Regions from separate parts of the Klebsiella sp. B345 genome, predicted to be linked through region 1. Evidence: predicted binding sites of a transcription regulator. Region 1 holds the regulator's gene; each other region holds the start of a gene.

What was found. The regulator PhoB, encoded in region 1, activates phosphate uptake and scavenging genes when phosphate is short. The targets are predictions, from matches to a motif close to CTGTCATAAAACTGNCNNAT.
Region 2: kdgR (DNA-binding transcriptional regulator KdgR) is a predicted target of PhoB. The motif match lies at 1,594-1,613, and genes of this name have one in related genera.
Region 3: rpoH (RNA polymerase sigma factor RpoH) is a predicted target of PhoB. The motif match lies at 2,100-2,119, and genes of this name have one in related genera.
Region 4: serA (phosphoglycerate dehydrogenase) is a predicted target of PhoB. The motif match lies at 1,765-1,784, and genes of this name have one in related genera.

Annotation. Positions count from the first base shown of each region.
Region 1 covers NZ_CP180443.1:4,097,999-4,101,543, reverse strand. The annotation lists gene phoR (phosphate regulon sensor histidine kinase PhoR) at 1-1,153, opposite strand, end outside; gene phoB (phosphate response regulator transcription factor PhoB) at 1,175-1,864, opposite strand; gene sbcD (exonuclease subunit SbcD) at 2,273-3,475, shown strand; gene sbcC (exonuclease subunit SbcC) at 3,472-3,545, shown strand, end outside.
Region 2 covers NZ_CP180443.1:1,058,445-1,061,989, forward strand. The annotation lists gene ACMYSO_RS04945 (YebO family protein) at 1-29, opposite strand, end outside; gene mgrB (PhoP/PhoQ regulator MgrB) at 104-247, opposite strand; gene ACMYSO_RS04955 (YobH family protein) at 407-646, shown strand; gene kdgR (DNA-binding transcriptional regulator KdgR) at 711-1,502, opposite strand; gene ACMYSO_RS04965 (MFS transporter) at 1,682-3,055, shown strand; gene htpX (protease HtpX) at 3,124-3,545, opposite strand, start outside.
Region 3 covers NZ_CP180443.1:2,607,941-2,611,485, forward strand. The annotation lists gene ACMYSO_RS12325 (PLP-dependent aminotransferase family protein) at 1-1,032, shown strand, start outside; gene rpoH (RNA polymerase sigma factor RpoH) at 1,084-1,938, opposite strand; gene ftsX (permease-like cell division protein FtsX) at 2,199-3,257, opposite strand; gene ftsE (cell division ATP-binding protein FtsE) at 3,250-3,545, opposite strand, start outside.
Region 4 covers NZ_CP180443.1:2,131,182-2,134,726, forward strand. The annotation lists gene ACMYSO_RS09920 (DUF2238 domain-containing protein) at 1-304, opposite strand, end outside; gene serA (phosphoglycerate dehydrogenase) at 346-1,578, opposite strand; gene rpiA (ribose-5-phosphate isomerase RpiA) at 1,848-2,507, opposite strand; gene argP (DNA-binding transcriptional regulator ArgP) at 2,675-3,545, shown strand, end outside.

The DNA.
Region 1 (3,545 bases):
CGGTCTGCCGCGAACGGGCTTTATCGACGCGATAAAACCGCTCGGTCAGGCGCGGAATATGCTCCGGCGCAATACCGGGGCCGTTATCCTCGACGCTAAACAGCGCGCCATGGGGCGCCCGCTGCCAGCTAACGGTAATCTCCGTTCCGGCGGGCGTATGGTTAATGGCGTTATACACCAGGTTGGATATCGCGCTACGCAGCTGCTCTTCATTGCCGAGCACCTGCAGGCCGTCATCCACCGCGAAATGCAGGCTGTGCTTCTGCTGGCTAAGGGTCTGCGCTTCGCGCTCCACCACCCGCAGCATCATCGGCACGTCAATTTTGTCATTCATCGCCAGCGACGGTGCGGCTTCAATACGCGACAGGGTTAGCAGCTGTTTGACCAGCCCTTCCATGCGCTGAGTTTGCTCGCGCATGGTATGCAGGGCTTTCTCGCGCGTCATCCCTTCCAGCACCTGTTCCTGCATCATCTCCAGATAGCCCTGCAGCACCGTCAACGGCGTGCGCAGCTCGTGGCTAACGTTGGCAAAAAAGTTGCGTCGCGCCCCTTCAAGCTGGTGCATCTGCGTGACGTCGCGTGCCACCATCAGCCACTGTTTGTCGCTGTAGGGCATCACGCGGATCTCCAGATGGCGAGCCGTATTCAGCACCAGATTGAGAGGTTTGGAGAAGTCTCTGTTTTTGAGGTAGTTGGCAAATTCAGGGTAACGCAGAAGGTTGAGAATGTTTTGTCCGCTGTCGTCCGGCCAGCGCAGATTCAGGATCTGCTGCGCCAGGCCATTACACCAGAAGATGGCCCCCTCCTCCGTCGTCAGCACCACCGCATCGGGCAACGACTCGGCCCCGCTACGAAAGCGTTTGATCAGACTGCCCAGCTCGCGTCGGCGCTTTTTATTACGCATTTGCATCTGGTGGAGGCCATACAGCAACGGTTCCCAGCTGCCGCTTCCCGGCGGCGGCGTCATGCTGCGGTCAACCCACAGCCACCACGACAGGCGCATCAGGTTCCAGAAATGCCATATCAGCAGGCCGGTCACCGCCGCTAACAAAAACCACGGCAGGTGACCAAAAATCGCCCCAAGGATCAGGGCCGGTATACAACATAAGAAAAGCTCAAGCGCCAGCCTTTTCCATGACAGCCGTTCCAGCACGGTTCACACTCCTGTCGACATTCAGAAACGAGCGGAGAAACGATACCCTGTGCCGCGAACCGTTTGTACCATCCGGTCATGGCCGCTAAGTTCCAGCGCTTTACGTAGACGACGAATGTGCACATCCACCGTTCGGTCTTCTACATACACGTTCGTACCCCAGACGTGATTCAGCAGCTGTTCGCGGCTGTACACGCGTTCCGGGTGGGTCATAAAGAAATGTAATAATTTAAATTCCGTTGGCCCCATGTCCAGCGGACTTTCACCGGTCATCACGCGATGCGAGGAAGGATCCAGGCTAAGGCCTTGCATTTCAATCACTTCTTCTACCGCCATCGGCGAAATTCGACGCATCACCGCTTTGATACGCGCCACCAGCTCTTTCGGTGAGAAAGGCTTGGTGATGTAATCGTCGGCCCCGGTTTCCAGGCCACGAACGCGGTCTTCTTCTTCGCCGCGTGCGGTCAGCATCACCACCGGAATATCCCGGGTCATCGCTTCGCGCTTCAGCTGTTTAATAAACTGCAGACCCGACCCGCCCGGCAACATCCAGTCAAGGAGAATCAAATCAGGCCAGGGTTCATTGAGTTGATTCACCGCACTGTCATAATCTTCCGCCTCGACGGGCTGAAAGCCGTTTTGCTCCAGAACAAAGCAGACCATTTCGCGGATCGGAGCTTCATCTTCAACGACCAGAATTCTTCTCGCCATTATTTACCCTGTGTTTTTTAGCCATCAGTATAGAGTGCGGCGTCATTATGCGTCAGTTTTGTGACAGATTTATGAAAAAAATGACCGTCTGATGATCGTAGATTTCGAATGATGACAAGGAGTAACCGACAATCCGATCGCGGCTCGGGGAGGCAACCTGAAGGATGAAGAATATATACCCAAAATTATTCGAGTTGCTTGTAGGCAGCAAGGCCGTGACAAATCGGTATTAACCGATTTGAACAGCGCTTGCGCTGGCCCGAAGGGTGAGCCTCATCATCAATGAGGCTCATAATCCCCAGGAGCTTACTCGGGTAAGTGACTGGGGTGAACGGGTGCAGCTAACACCCAAGCAACTTGAAGGATGAAGGGTATAATGCGCTCATGCTTTTTCGTCAGGAAATCATTATGCGCATCATTCATACCTCTGACTGGCACCTGGGTCAGAATTTTTACAGTAAAAGCCGTGCCGCCGAACATTCGGCCTTTCTCGACTGGCTGCTGTCCATTGCTCAGCAGCACGAGGTCGATGCCATTATTGTCGCCGGCGATATTTTTGATACCGGATCGCCTCCCAGCTACGCCCGCGAACTGTATAACCACTTTGTGGTGCAGCTTCAGCAGACCGGCTGCCAGTTGGTGGTGCTGGCCGGCAATCATGATTCGGTCGCGACCCTGAATGAATCCCGCGATATCCTGGCCTTTTTGAAAACCACGGTGGTGGCCAACGCGGGCCATGCCCCCTTTATCCTGCCCCTGCGTGACGGCACCCCCGGCGCTGTTTTTTGCCCGGTGCCTTTCCTGCGCCCACGCGAGCTGGTCACCAGCCAGGCCGGCCATTCAAGCGGCGAGAAGCAACAGCAGCTGTTAAGCGCTATCAGCGACTATTATCAACAGCAGTATCAGCAGGCCTGCGCCCTGCGCGGCGATCGGCCGCTGCCGATTATTGCCAGCGGTCACCTGACCACCGTCGGCGCCAGTAAAAGTGATGCCGTACGCGATATCTATATCGGTACCCTGGAAGCGTTCCCCGCCAGCCATTTCCCGCCGGTTGACTATATTGCACTCGGCCATATTCACCGGGCGCAGTTGGTTGGCGGCAACGAACATATTCGCTACAGCGGCTCACCGATTTCCCTCAGCTTTGACGAGACCGGGAAAAGTAAAAGCGTCAATCTGGTAACGTTTACTGACGGCTATCTGACAGACGTTAGCCCGCTGACGGTGCCGGTTACCCAGCCGCTGGCGGTCCTGAAAGGCGATTTCGCCAGCATCAGCGAACAGCTCACCCAGTGGCGGGACGCCCCAGCGAACCCCGTCACATGGCTGGATATTGAAATCACCAGCGACGAATACCTGCATGATATCCAACGTAAAATTCAGGCCCTGGCCGATGACCTGCCGGTGGAAGTACTGCTGGTCCGCCGCAGCCGCGCCCAGCGCGAACGGATCCTCGCCGGGGAACGCCGCGAAACGCTCAGTGAATTACGCGTGGAAGACGTGTTTGAACGCCGCCTGGCACAGGAAACGCTGGAAGAGACGCAGCAGCAGCGCCTGAAGCAGCTGTTTAACGAAACGTTGCATAGCCTGCACGGTGAGGAGCACCTGTGAAAATTCTGAGCTTGCGCCTGAAGAATATCAACTCGCTAAAAGGCGAATGGAAAATCGACTTCACCGCTGA
Region 2 (3,545 bases), 2.3 Mb from region 1:
AAGATCCCAGGATTTAGTAACTCACTCATTTCACCACCTCAAAGAGAAGGCGTTTATTCTACCACTCGCAGAGCAGAAGAAAATCCGTCGTAATAAAAATGTCTTACCAGGGGATAAACTTGTTGATGGTACAGATGCCGCTGAAAAATTGTACATCCTGATCGCACATTACGTTAAGCATCTGAGTCCATAGCAATAAGCAACCGGCTATGACGACGATCAGCAAAACCCAGCGTAATTTTTTCACTCCACTCTCCGCATCAGTATCAGATGTTTCCAGGATAACATGCGCATCTTAAACCGTGACTAACTGTAATACGAAAGGTAAGTTTAGGAATCATAGACTTGTTTCAAAGCATGTAGCTGTCACTATACCCTCAAGGATAATGCAAACAATGAGGCAACAATGCGATTAATCATTCGTTCCATTGTAGTACTGGCCATCGTATGGATTGGTATTCTATTAAGCGGTTATGGGATTTTAATAGGCAGTAATGAGAACGCCGCAGGACTGGGGCTTCAGTGCAAATACCTGACCGCTCGCGGCACCAGCACCGCACAATACGTGCACTCCGACAGCGGAATTATCGGGCTGACCGATTGCCCTGTTTTACGCAAAAGTGAAACGGTGATCGACAAAGGCTAACGCAATCCGGCCACAGCAGAAGCAGGTCTTCTGCTGTGGCCGGTGAATCCGACAGCCATTCACATCAGAATGGGTAGTCGTTGTATCCCATCTGTTCTGAAATTTTGCGCGCCGCGGTGTGCAGCATCTCAACATATTCGTGCAGACGCTCTTCAGAAAAACGCAGCGTCGGGAATGAGATACTCAGGCCGGCAATCACCACGCCAAAGCGGTCGAATACCGGTACGCCGATGCAGCGCAGCCCTTCTTCCTGTTCTTCGTTGTCTTCGCCATAACCCTGTTGACGCACCTGCTCCAGTACCCCAATCAGCTCTTCCGTGCTGGTAATGGTACGGTCAGTGCTGCGTTTGTACTCAACGCCTTCCAGAATTTGCTCGACTTCCGCGCGATCGCGCCACGCCAGCAGCACTTTACCAATGGCGGTACTGTACAGTGGGTTGCGACGGCCAACGCGCGAATACATACGCAGGTTGTACATTGAGTCAATTTTGTGGATATAGACAATGCTGTCTTCATCCAGCGCACCCAGGTGGACAGTCTCTTTCGTCAGACGTGAAAGTTCACGCATCTGAATGTCGGCACTGCGAATCAGGTCGACGTTTTGCAGCGCACGGGCACCCAACTCAAATAGCTTCAGGGTCAGAGAGTATTTCTCAGATTCGCCTTCCTGAGCCACATAGCCCAACGATTTCATGGTCTGCAAAAAGCGATAAACGGTGCTTTTTGACATCATGACACGCTGGGACAGTTCGGTAATGCCAATTTCACGCTCTTCACCAAGCGCCTGCAGAATGCCAAAAACCTTCAATACCGAAGAGACAGAATCTGGCTGTTTATCCAAATCTGCAACTGCCATTTATCACCTCATCGTAACTGTTTTATAAAAATTAGAACCGGTTTTTATTATAAATTCGCATCACCGCCCCCGCAATCGATCTTCTGCCCATTCGTTACAAATCTGCGACATACAACCGAATAATCAATGCTAAAATTATTATCCATAGAATAATACCCCCTTAAAGACACATATTTGACATGGATAAAAATATTTCTGATGGCCTGCCAACGCCGCAGCGCCATGGCGCAATCCTGACCATCATTCTGGGTCTGGCTATGGCGGTCCTCGATGGCGCGATAGCCAACGTCGCTCTGCCGACCATTGCTACGGATCTGAATGCCTCCCCAGCGGCATCGATATGGATAGTCAATGCCTACCAGATAGCCATCGTCATTGCCCTGCTGCCGCTTTCCTTTCTGGGCGACATGTTTGGCTACCGCCGGGTTTACAAGATCGGCCTCGCGCTTTTCACCCTGACCTCATTAGCCTGCGCCCTCTCCCGTAGCCTGGAGATGCTGACCCTCGCACGCGTCGCTCAGGGCCTTGGCGGCGCAGCATTGATGAGCGTGAACACGGCGCTGATCCGTCTTATCTTCCCCCAGCGTTTCCTCGGGCGTGGGATGGGGATTAACTCATTCGTGGTGGCGGTGTCATCGGCGGCAGGTCCGACAATTGCTGCCGCGATCCTTTCAGTCGCCTCCTGGCAATGGCTGTTTTTGATTAATATTCCGCTGGGGATTGTTTCGCTGCTCCTCGCCATGCGCTTTCTGCCCGCCAACACCGGGCGGAGCAAAATCACCCGCTTCGACCTTCCCAGCGCCATTATGAATGCGCTGACCTTTGGCCTACTGATTACCGCCCTCGGTGGTTTTGCGCAAGGTCAGTCCGGCCAACTGGTGCTGGCTGAAGTGGCCGCGGTCCTGGTGATCGGCTTCTTCTTTGTTCGCCGCCAGCTGCAAATGCCGGTGCCGCTGTTACCGATAGACCTGCTGCGGATCCCACTATTTTCACTGTCGATCTGCACCTCAATTTGTTCTTTCTGCGCGCAAATGCTGGCGCTGGTCTCCCTGCCCTTCTTCCTACAGTCAATGCTGGGGCGCAGCGAAGTGGAAACCGGGCTATTGCTGACGCCGTGGCCTTTAGCGACGATGGTGATGGCGCCGCTGGCAGGTTATCTGATCGAGAAAGTCCATGCGGGATTACTTGGCGCGGTCGGCCTGCTGGTGATGGCCGGGGGCCTGTTTGGTCTGGCATTGTTGCCCGCATCCCCTTCCGATCTGGATATTATCTGGCGCATGGCGCTGTGCGGTGCCGGGTTTGGTCTGTTCCAGTCGCCGAATAACCACACCATTGTCTCTTCCGCTCCTCGCCATCGCAGCGGCGGTGCCAGCGGCATGCTAGGGACCGCACGTCTGCTGGGGCAAAGTGCCGGCGCCGCTTTGGTTGCATTGTTCCTTAATTTGCAAGGTAACAGCGGTACCCACAGCGCATTGCTGCTGGCCGGCGGGCTGGCAGTGATGGCTGCCGCCGTCAGCGGACTTCGTGTTACTCAGCCTCGTCCGGCTTCCTGATCGACGGCATTCGTGCGGCATAAAAAAACGCGGCCCGGAGGCCGCGTTTTTTGCCTGCAAGTACCGCGTTACTTCAGGTATTCACCGCTACGCAGCGCTTCGATACGCTTATCCAACGGCGGGTGAGTCATAAACAGTTCGCTCATTGACTTCGCTTTACCGTTAATGCAGAACGCCATCATGCTGCTGGCTTCCTGCGGCTCGTAGCTGGTTTTCAGACGCTGCAGCGCCGCAATCATTTTCTCACGACCGACCAGTTTCGCAGACCCGGCATCGGCGTGGAATTCACGATGACGCGAGAACCACATGGTAATAATGCTCGCCAGTATGCCAAAGACCAGCTCCAGCACCGTAGCCACTGCAAAGTAAATCAGTGGGTTACCGTTACTACTTTCGCTGTCATCACGGTTGCCGCCAAGGAACCCGGCCGCAATCTGCGCGATAACACGCGAGATAAAGATAACGAAGGTGTTCACCACCCCCTGAATCA
Region 3 (3,545 bases), 1.5 Mb from region 1:
TACAGCTGCAATGGCGGCACGCCGGAATTGCAACAGGCGCTCGTCGATTACCTCAGAGTATCCCGCGGTGTGCATTGCCAGGCAGATCAAATTCTTATTACCGAAGGGATCCACCAGGCTATTGACCTGGTGACGCGCATGCTCTGTGACAACGGCGACCTGGCCTGGGTGGAAGAGCCATCCTACTGGGGGATACGCCACGTGCTGGGGATGAATGATGTGCGGATCGAGCCGGTGACCGTCGATGCCAACGGTTTGTGCCCCCCGGAGACGGTTGAGGAGGCGCCGCACCTGATTTTTGTCACCCCGTCGCATCAGTATCCGCTGGGGGCCGTGATGACGCTGGCGCGTCGTCAGCGCTTGCTGGCGCTGGCGCGTCAACACGGCAGTTGGATCGTCGAAGACGATTACGACAGTGAGTTTCGCTTTTCCGGCCAGCCGATCCCGGCGCTGCAGGGGCTGGTCGCCGATGCGCCAGTGGTCTACATCGGCACCTTCAGTAAGACCCTCTATCCCGGACTGCGGCTGGGTTATGTGGTGCTACCCCGGCCGTTGATTGGCGATCTTAAAAACGCCCATGCCGAGCTTTACCGCGGCGGCCACTCGTTGATTCAGATGGCGCTGGCGGAGTTTATTAATGCCGGTCACTACTCCGCCCATATTCGCCGAATGCGCCTGCTTTACAGCCGCCGTCGCGCCTGCCTGACGGAGCTCATCCAACGCTACTGCAACCCGCAGGCGTTGTCAGATTTCAGCGATAATGCCGGCCTGCATCTGATCCTCAATCTGCCGGACGAGGCGGATGATGTGGCGATCGCCAAAATGGCCAACGCCAGGCATATTCTGGTGCGCCCGCTGTCGCGCTACTACCTGACGGCCCGGCGTAAAAAGGGATTGTTGATGGGGTTTGCCAGCCTGCCAGAGACGCAAATGGAGCCGGCCTTCCAGGTTCTGCTGGAGTGCCTGCAGACGTTATGTCCCGAGGTGCTGGCCAACGGAGAAGGCGCAGAAAAACAAAACGCCCCAACGTAATGTGGGGCGTTATCAGGTGCCTGCGAAGAGGCGAGTGCTCACGCGGTCGCGTTATGCTTCGATAGCCATACGCAGTTTTTTCATCGCGTTTTTTTCCAGCTGGCGCACGCGCTCAGCCGACACGCCGTAACGATCGGCCAGTTCCTGCAGCGTCGACTTGTTGTCTTCGTCCAGCCAGCGGGCGCGGATGATGTCCTGGCTACGCTCGTCCAGGCCCTGCATCGCATCGGTCAGCTTGTTGGCCGCCTGCTCTTCCCAGTTATCATCTTCAATGCCGTCGGCAAAGTTAGAGGTTTTATCCTGCAGATAGAGCACCGGAGCCATCGGCTGGCTATCGGACTCGTCGTCCGACGACATGTCAAAGGTCATGTCCTGCGCCGCCATACGGGATTCCATCTCACGCACGTCTTTGCTCGACACGCCCAGCTCGCGGGCCACCATTTCGACTTCATCCTGGTTAAACCAGCCCAGACGCTGCTTGGTTTTACGCAGGTTAAAGAACAGTTTACGCTGCGCTTTGGTCGTTGCGACCTTCACAATACGCCAGTTACGCAGGACGTATTCGTGAATTTCAGCCTTGATCCAGTGCACGGCGAAGGAAACCAGACGCACGCCCACTTCCGGGTTGAAACGACGCACGGCTTTCATCAGGCCGATGTTGCCTTCCTGAATCAGATCCGCCTGCGGCAGGCCATAGCCCGAGTAATTACGAGCAATATGAACAACAAAGCGCAGGTGAGACAGAATCAGCCTTTTCGCTGCTTCCAGATCGCCCTGGTAATGCAGCTTTTCAGCAAGCTCCCGCTCTTCATCAGCCGACAACATCGGCCAAGTGTTCGCAGCCCGGATATACGATTCCAGGTTACCAACGGGGGCTAAAGCTAAAGTTTGCATATCTTTGGTCATTCAAATCCTCTCAATCGATATCGTCTGGCGCGGTGGCTTCCCATCACATGGGCAACAAACATGCCAGCATTTATGAGCAACGAGAATATCACCCACATTAGTATCAGACAGTGATTTTATCCACAAGTTCCATGCAACGATGTGAATAGATTACGCACAAAATGTGACATGGATATGAAAGCGTAGGGAAGAGACAACAGGGACTCTTTCCCTGCAGAGAGACATTCATCAGTGCAGGGAAAGATTATACCAGACTTTTTTTAATCGGGGGTAAAGTGACGTAAATGTTGGACGGTAGCCAGCCAGGCCGCGACCCAGCCAATCATCGAGCAGACGATCAGCATCAGCAGACACTCGTCGAAGCCTAAACCGCTGAGCTCAAATTTCGTTCCGAACACCTGGGCCACTTCGGTCACCGCTGACGACAGACGCATCACCATGATTTCCGACAGAATCAGCGATAAGAAGGCGCCACAAAAGCCCAGCAGCGCCCCGCCGTACAGGAACGGACGCAGAATAAATCCATCGGTCGCGCCAATCAGCTTCTGCACGTTAATGGTGTCGCGGCGCGCAAAAATGCTCAGACGCACGCTGTTGCCAATCACCAGGAACACGGCAGCAACCATTAACACGCCAATCAAGGCCGATACGCGTCCTACTAATCCCGTTAAGGAAGAGAGACGCGCGAACCAACTGTCATCCATGCGCACTTCATCGACGCCCTGAATACGCGTCACCCGATCGCGTAACGTATTCAATGCCTCGGTCCCCTGGAAGTCCAGCTTCGGCACCACAATCGCCACCGCCGGCAGCGGGTTCTCTTCCAGCATATCCAGTGCGCCGCCAAAGCCAGACCAGTTGCGGAACTCCCCTAGCGCTTCGTCACGCGACAGATAGTTAACCTTCTCAACGCCTTGCTCCGCCTGCAGCTGACCGACAACCCGCGCCGCTGCATCGTCATCCAGCGTTTTCTCAAGGTAGACGGTGATCTGCGGGGTAGGATAATACTGCGCTGCTGCGGTATTGACGTTTTTGTACACCATGTAGCAGACGCTTGGCAGCGTCAGCGAGATGGCGATAACCATGATCGTCAGGAAGGTCGCGAGCGGCGTGCTTTTCAGATCCTGAACCGCGCCATGCCAGGCATAGCGAACCTGTTCGTTAAAGACGTTGCTCTTACGGGAAGCCGGGGCTGGCGTCGCTTTGGGCCGCTTCGGCGCATTGCGCCCGCCACCACCGCCCGCACCAGCACCGTTACGCAGGCGATCGAACCTGTTGCCGAACTGGCGAATTTGATTTATTGCGTCACGCTTATTCACCCCAGTGGCCTCCATGCATATGACCGTCGCTCAGGGTCAGCATGCGATACGAGCGGCTGGAGATCAGCCCCAGGTCGTGCGTCGCCATCAGAACCGTTACCCCTACGCGGTTGAACTCCTCAAACAGACGTAAAATCCCTTCCGAGAGCGCCTCATCGAGGTTACCGGTCGGTTCGTCCGCCAGCAGTACCGCTGGCTTATTCACCACCGCGCGGGCAATCCCTACGCGCTGCTGTTCACCACCGGAGAGTTGGATGGGAAGGTTTTTCGCTTTGTCCAGCAGCCCGA
Region 4 (3,545 bases), 2.0 Mb from region 1:
AGTGGCCTAGCTTATCGTACGGGTTGCGGCTCAAATTCAGCCACGCCTGCACATCAAAACCAATCGGCACTTTTGCATAGGTGTACATCCCACCCACCATCAAAATAATGGCGTGAAAGAAGATAAGCGTATACAGGAGCGGCGTGAGAGGGTAACGCGATCGCGTCGCCAGCAGTAACGGCACGATGATAATCACCGGCGTGACTTCCATCAGCCAGGTCAGACTGTCGTGTGTGCCGAACCCCGTCCATGCCAGGATCAGCAGCAGGAGAAAGGCGCCCACATTCAACTGAGAAGTATGCATAAATTAAAGGGATCCCCGCAGGGATCCTTTTCAAAGGTTAATCAGAACAGCAGACGCGCGCGGATGGTGCCCGGAATGGCCTTCATCGCCTGCAGCGCGTGTTGCGCCACATCTTCTTCCGCTTCAATGTCGATAACCACATAGCCCATCTGCGGTGTGGTTTGCAGATACTGTGCCGCGATGTTGATGCTTTGAGCTGCAAAGATCTGGTTAATTGCGGTCAGCACGCCTGGACGGTTTTCGTGAATGTGCAGCAAACGACGACCGCCGTGCAACGGCAGAGAAACCTCTGGGAAGTTGACCGCAGAGAGTGTCGAACCGTTGTCAGAATACTTCGCCAGCTTGCCCGCCACTTCCAGGCCGATGTTCTCCTGCGCTTCCTGCGTCGAGCCGCCAATGTGCGGCGTCAGGATCACGTTATCAAACTCGCACAGTGGGGAGGTAAACGGATCGCTGTTGGTTGCCGGTTCAGTCGGGAATACATCAATCGCCGCGCCAGCCAGGTGCTTACGTGACAGCGCATCGCACAGTGCCGGGATATCTACCACGGTGCCGCGTGAAGCGTTAATCAGCAGCGCACCTGGTTTCATCAGCGCCAGTTCTTCCGCGCCCATCATATTTTTGGTGGAGGCATTTTCCGGCACATGCAGGCTCACTACATCGCTCATGTTCAGCAGGTCAGAGAGATGCTGTACCTGAGTGGCGTTACCCAGCGGCAGTTTGCTTTCAATATCATAGAAATAGACGTGCATCCCCAGCGACTCAGCCAGAATACCCAGTTGGGTACCGATATGGCCGTAACCAATAATCCCCAGTTTTTTACCACGCGCTTCGAAGCTGCCAACAGCCAGCTTGTTCCACACGCCACGGTGGGCTTTGGCATTGGCTTCCGGTACACCGCGTAGCATCAGCAGCAGTTCGCCAATCACCAGCTCCGCAACGGAACGGGTGTTTGAGAACGGCGCGTTGAATACCGGGATCCCGCGTTTTGCTGCCGCGTTCAGGTCAACCTGGTTGGTGCCGATACAGAAACAGCCGACCGCCACCAGTTTTTCCGCTGCGGCGAAGATCTCTTCAGTCAGATGAGTACGGGAACGCAGGCCGATGAAATGGGCATCACGGATCGACGCTTTCAGCTCTTCGCTGTCCAGCGCGCCTTTGTGAAATTCGATATTGGTGTAGCCTGCTGCACGAAGGTTTTCCACCGCTTTTTGGTGTACGCCTTCAACCAGCAGAAACTTAATCTTGTCTTTTTCCAGTGATACCTTAGCCATTTCCCCGTCCTGTATTTGTCTTATCTGATGTCGTGCTGAACGAAAGTTCTTCCCAGCAACATATCAAAAAAAACTATCGCGGCAATATGAACGTTTGCGTAGGCGACCTGAAGAAATATCACACAGAGGGAAATGACAGGACAAAACACCAGAAAGAGAAGGAAAGGTAGATTGTTACTGAGGCCGGTTGCATAAATGTGACAGAAGTCACCAAATTCAGCCAGGAGAAAAAATATTTGCGAGGGAGCGGATTCACCCCCTCAATAATATTATTTTACGATGGTTTTCACACCATCGGCGGTACCGATCAGCGCCACATCAGCCCCACGGTTGGCGAACAGCCCGACGGTAACGACGCCTGGAATACCGTTAATGGCGTTTTCCAGGGCGATAGCGTCAAGGATTTCCAGGCCGAACACATCCAGAATGACGTTACCGTTATCCGTGATCACACCCTGACGGTACTCCGGACGACCGCCCAGCTTCACCAGCTCACGCGCGACGGCGCTGCGCGCCATCGGAATCACTTCAACCGGCAGCGGGAAGGTCCCCAGAATATCCACCTGCTTGGAGGCGTCTGCAATACAGATAAATTTGTCTGCCACCGAAGCGATAATCTTCTCGCGGGTTAACGCCGCGCCACCGCCCTTAATCATCTGCATATGGCCGTTAATCTCATCGGCGCCGTCGACGTAAATCCCCAGACGGTCCACGCTGTTGAGATCGAAAACCGGAATACCAAGGCTTTTCAGTTTTTCAGTAGAGGCATCAGAGCTGGATACCGCACCTTCAATCTGCCCTTTCATGGTGCCCAGCGCATCAATAAAATGTGCCGCCGTGGAGCCCGTACCGACACCCACGATGGTGCCCGGTTGTACATATTGCAATGCCGCCCAGCCTACTGCTTTTTTCAGTTCATCTTGCGTCATGATTATGGTCCGAGATGTGAATACCTGTGGCGCATTATAGAACACCACGGGGGGCATTGTCCCTGTGACAGGCTCACACAACTGAGCAGACCATTTTTCGTCTTCATCAAAAACAAATTTATGTCATAGTGCAAGTTAACGAAAAGTTATGGGGGTACGCCTGAGCAATGAAACGACCGGACTACAGAACACTACAAGCGCTGGATGCGGTGATTAGAGAACGTGGGTTTGAGCGCGCCGCGCAGAAGCTATGCATTACACAGTCCGCCGTCTCTCAGCGTATAAAACAGCTGGAAAATATGTTCGGGCAGCCGCTGCTGGTCCGTACGGTACCGCCGCGTCCCACCGAGCAGGGTCAAAAATTGCTGGCCCTGCTGCGCCAGGTTGAGCTGCTGGAAGAAGAGTGGCTGGGCGATGAGCAGACCGGTTCAACGCCGCTGCTGCTGTCGTTGGCCGTTAACGCCGACAGCCTGGCAACCTGGCTGCTGCCGGCGCTGTCGAGTGTCCTTTCCGATTCCCCTATTCGCCTCAACCTGCAGGTCGAGGATGAAACCCGCACCCAGGAGCGGCTACGACGCGGCGAAGTGGTCGGCGCGGTGAGTATTCAGCCACAGGCGCTGCCAAGCTGCCTGGTGGATCAACTGGGCGCGCTGGACTACCTGTTTGTCGCGTCAAAACAGTTTGCGCAACGCTATTTCCCGAATGGCGTCACCCGCTCAGCGCTGCTGAAAGCGCCGGTTGTCGCCTTCGATCATCTGGATGATATGCATCAGGCATTTCTGCAACAGAACTTCGATTTGCCGCCGGGCAGCGTCCCTTGCCATATCGTCAACTCGTCAGAAGCTTTTGTACAACTCGCCCGCCAGGGCACTACCTGCTGTATGATCCCGCATCTGCAGATTGAAAAAGAGCTTAACAGCGGCGAGCTGATCGATTTAACGCCGGGACTGTTTCAGCGTCGAATGCTCTACTGGCACCGTTTTGCGCCGGAGAGCCGGATGATGCGTCGGGTGACCGATGCACTAATCGATTACGGCC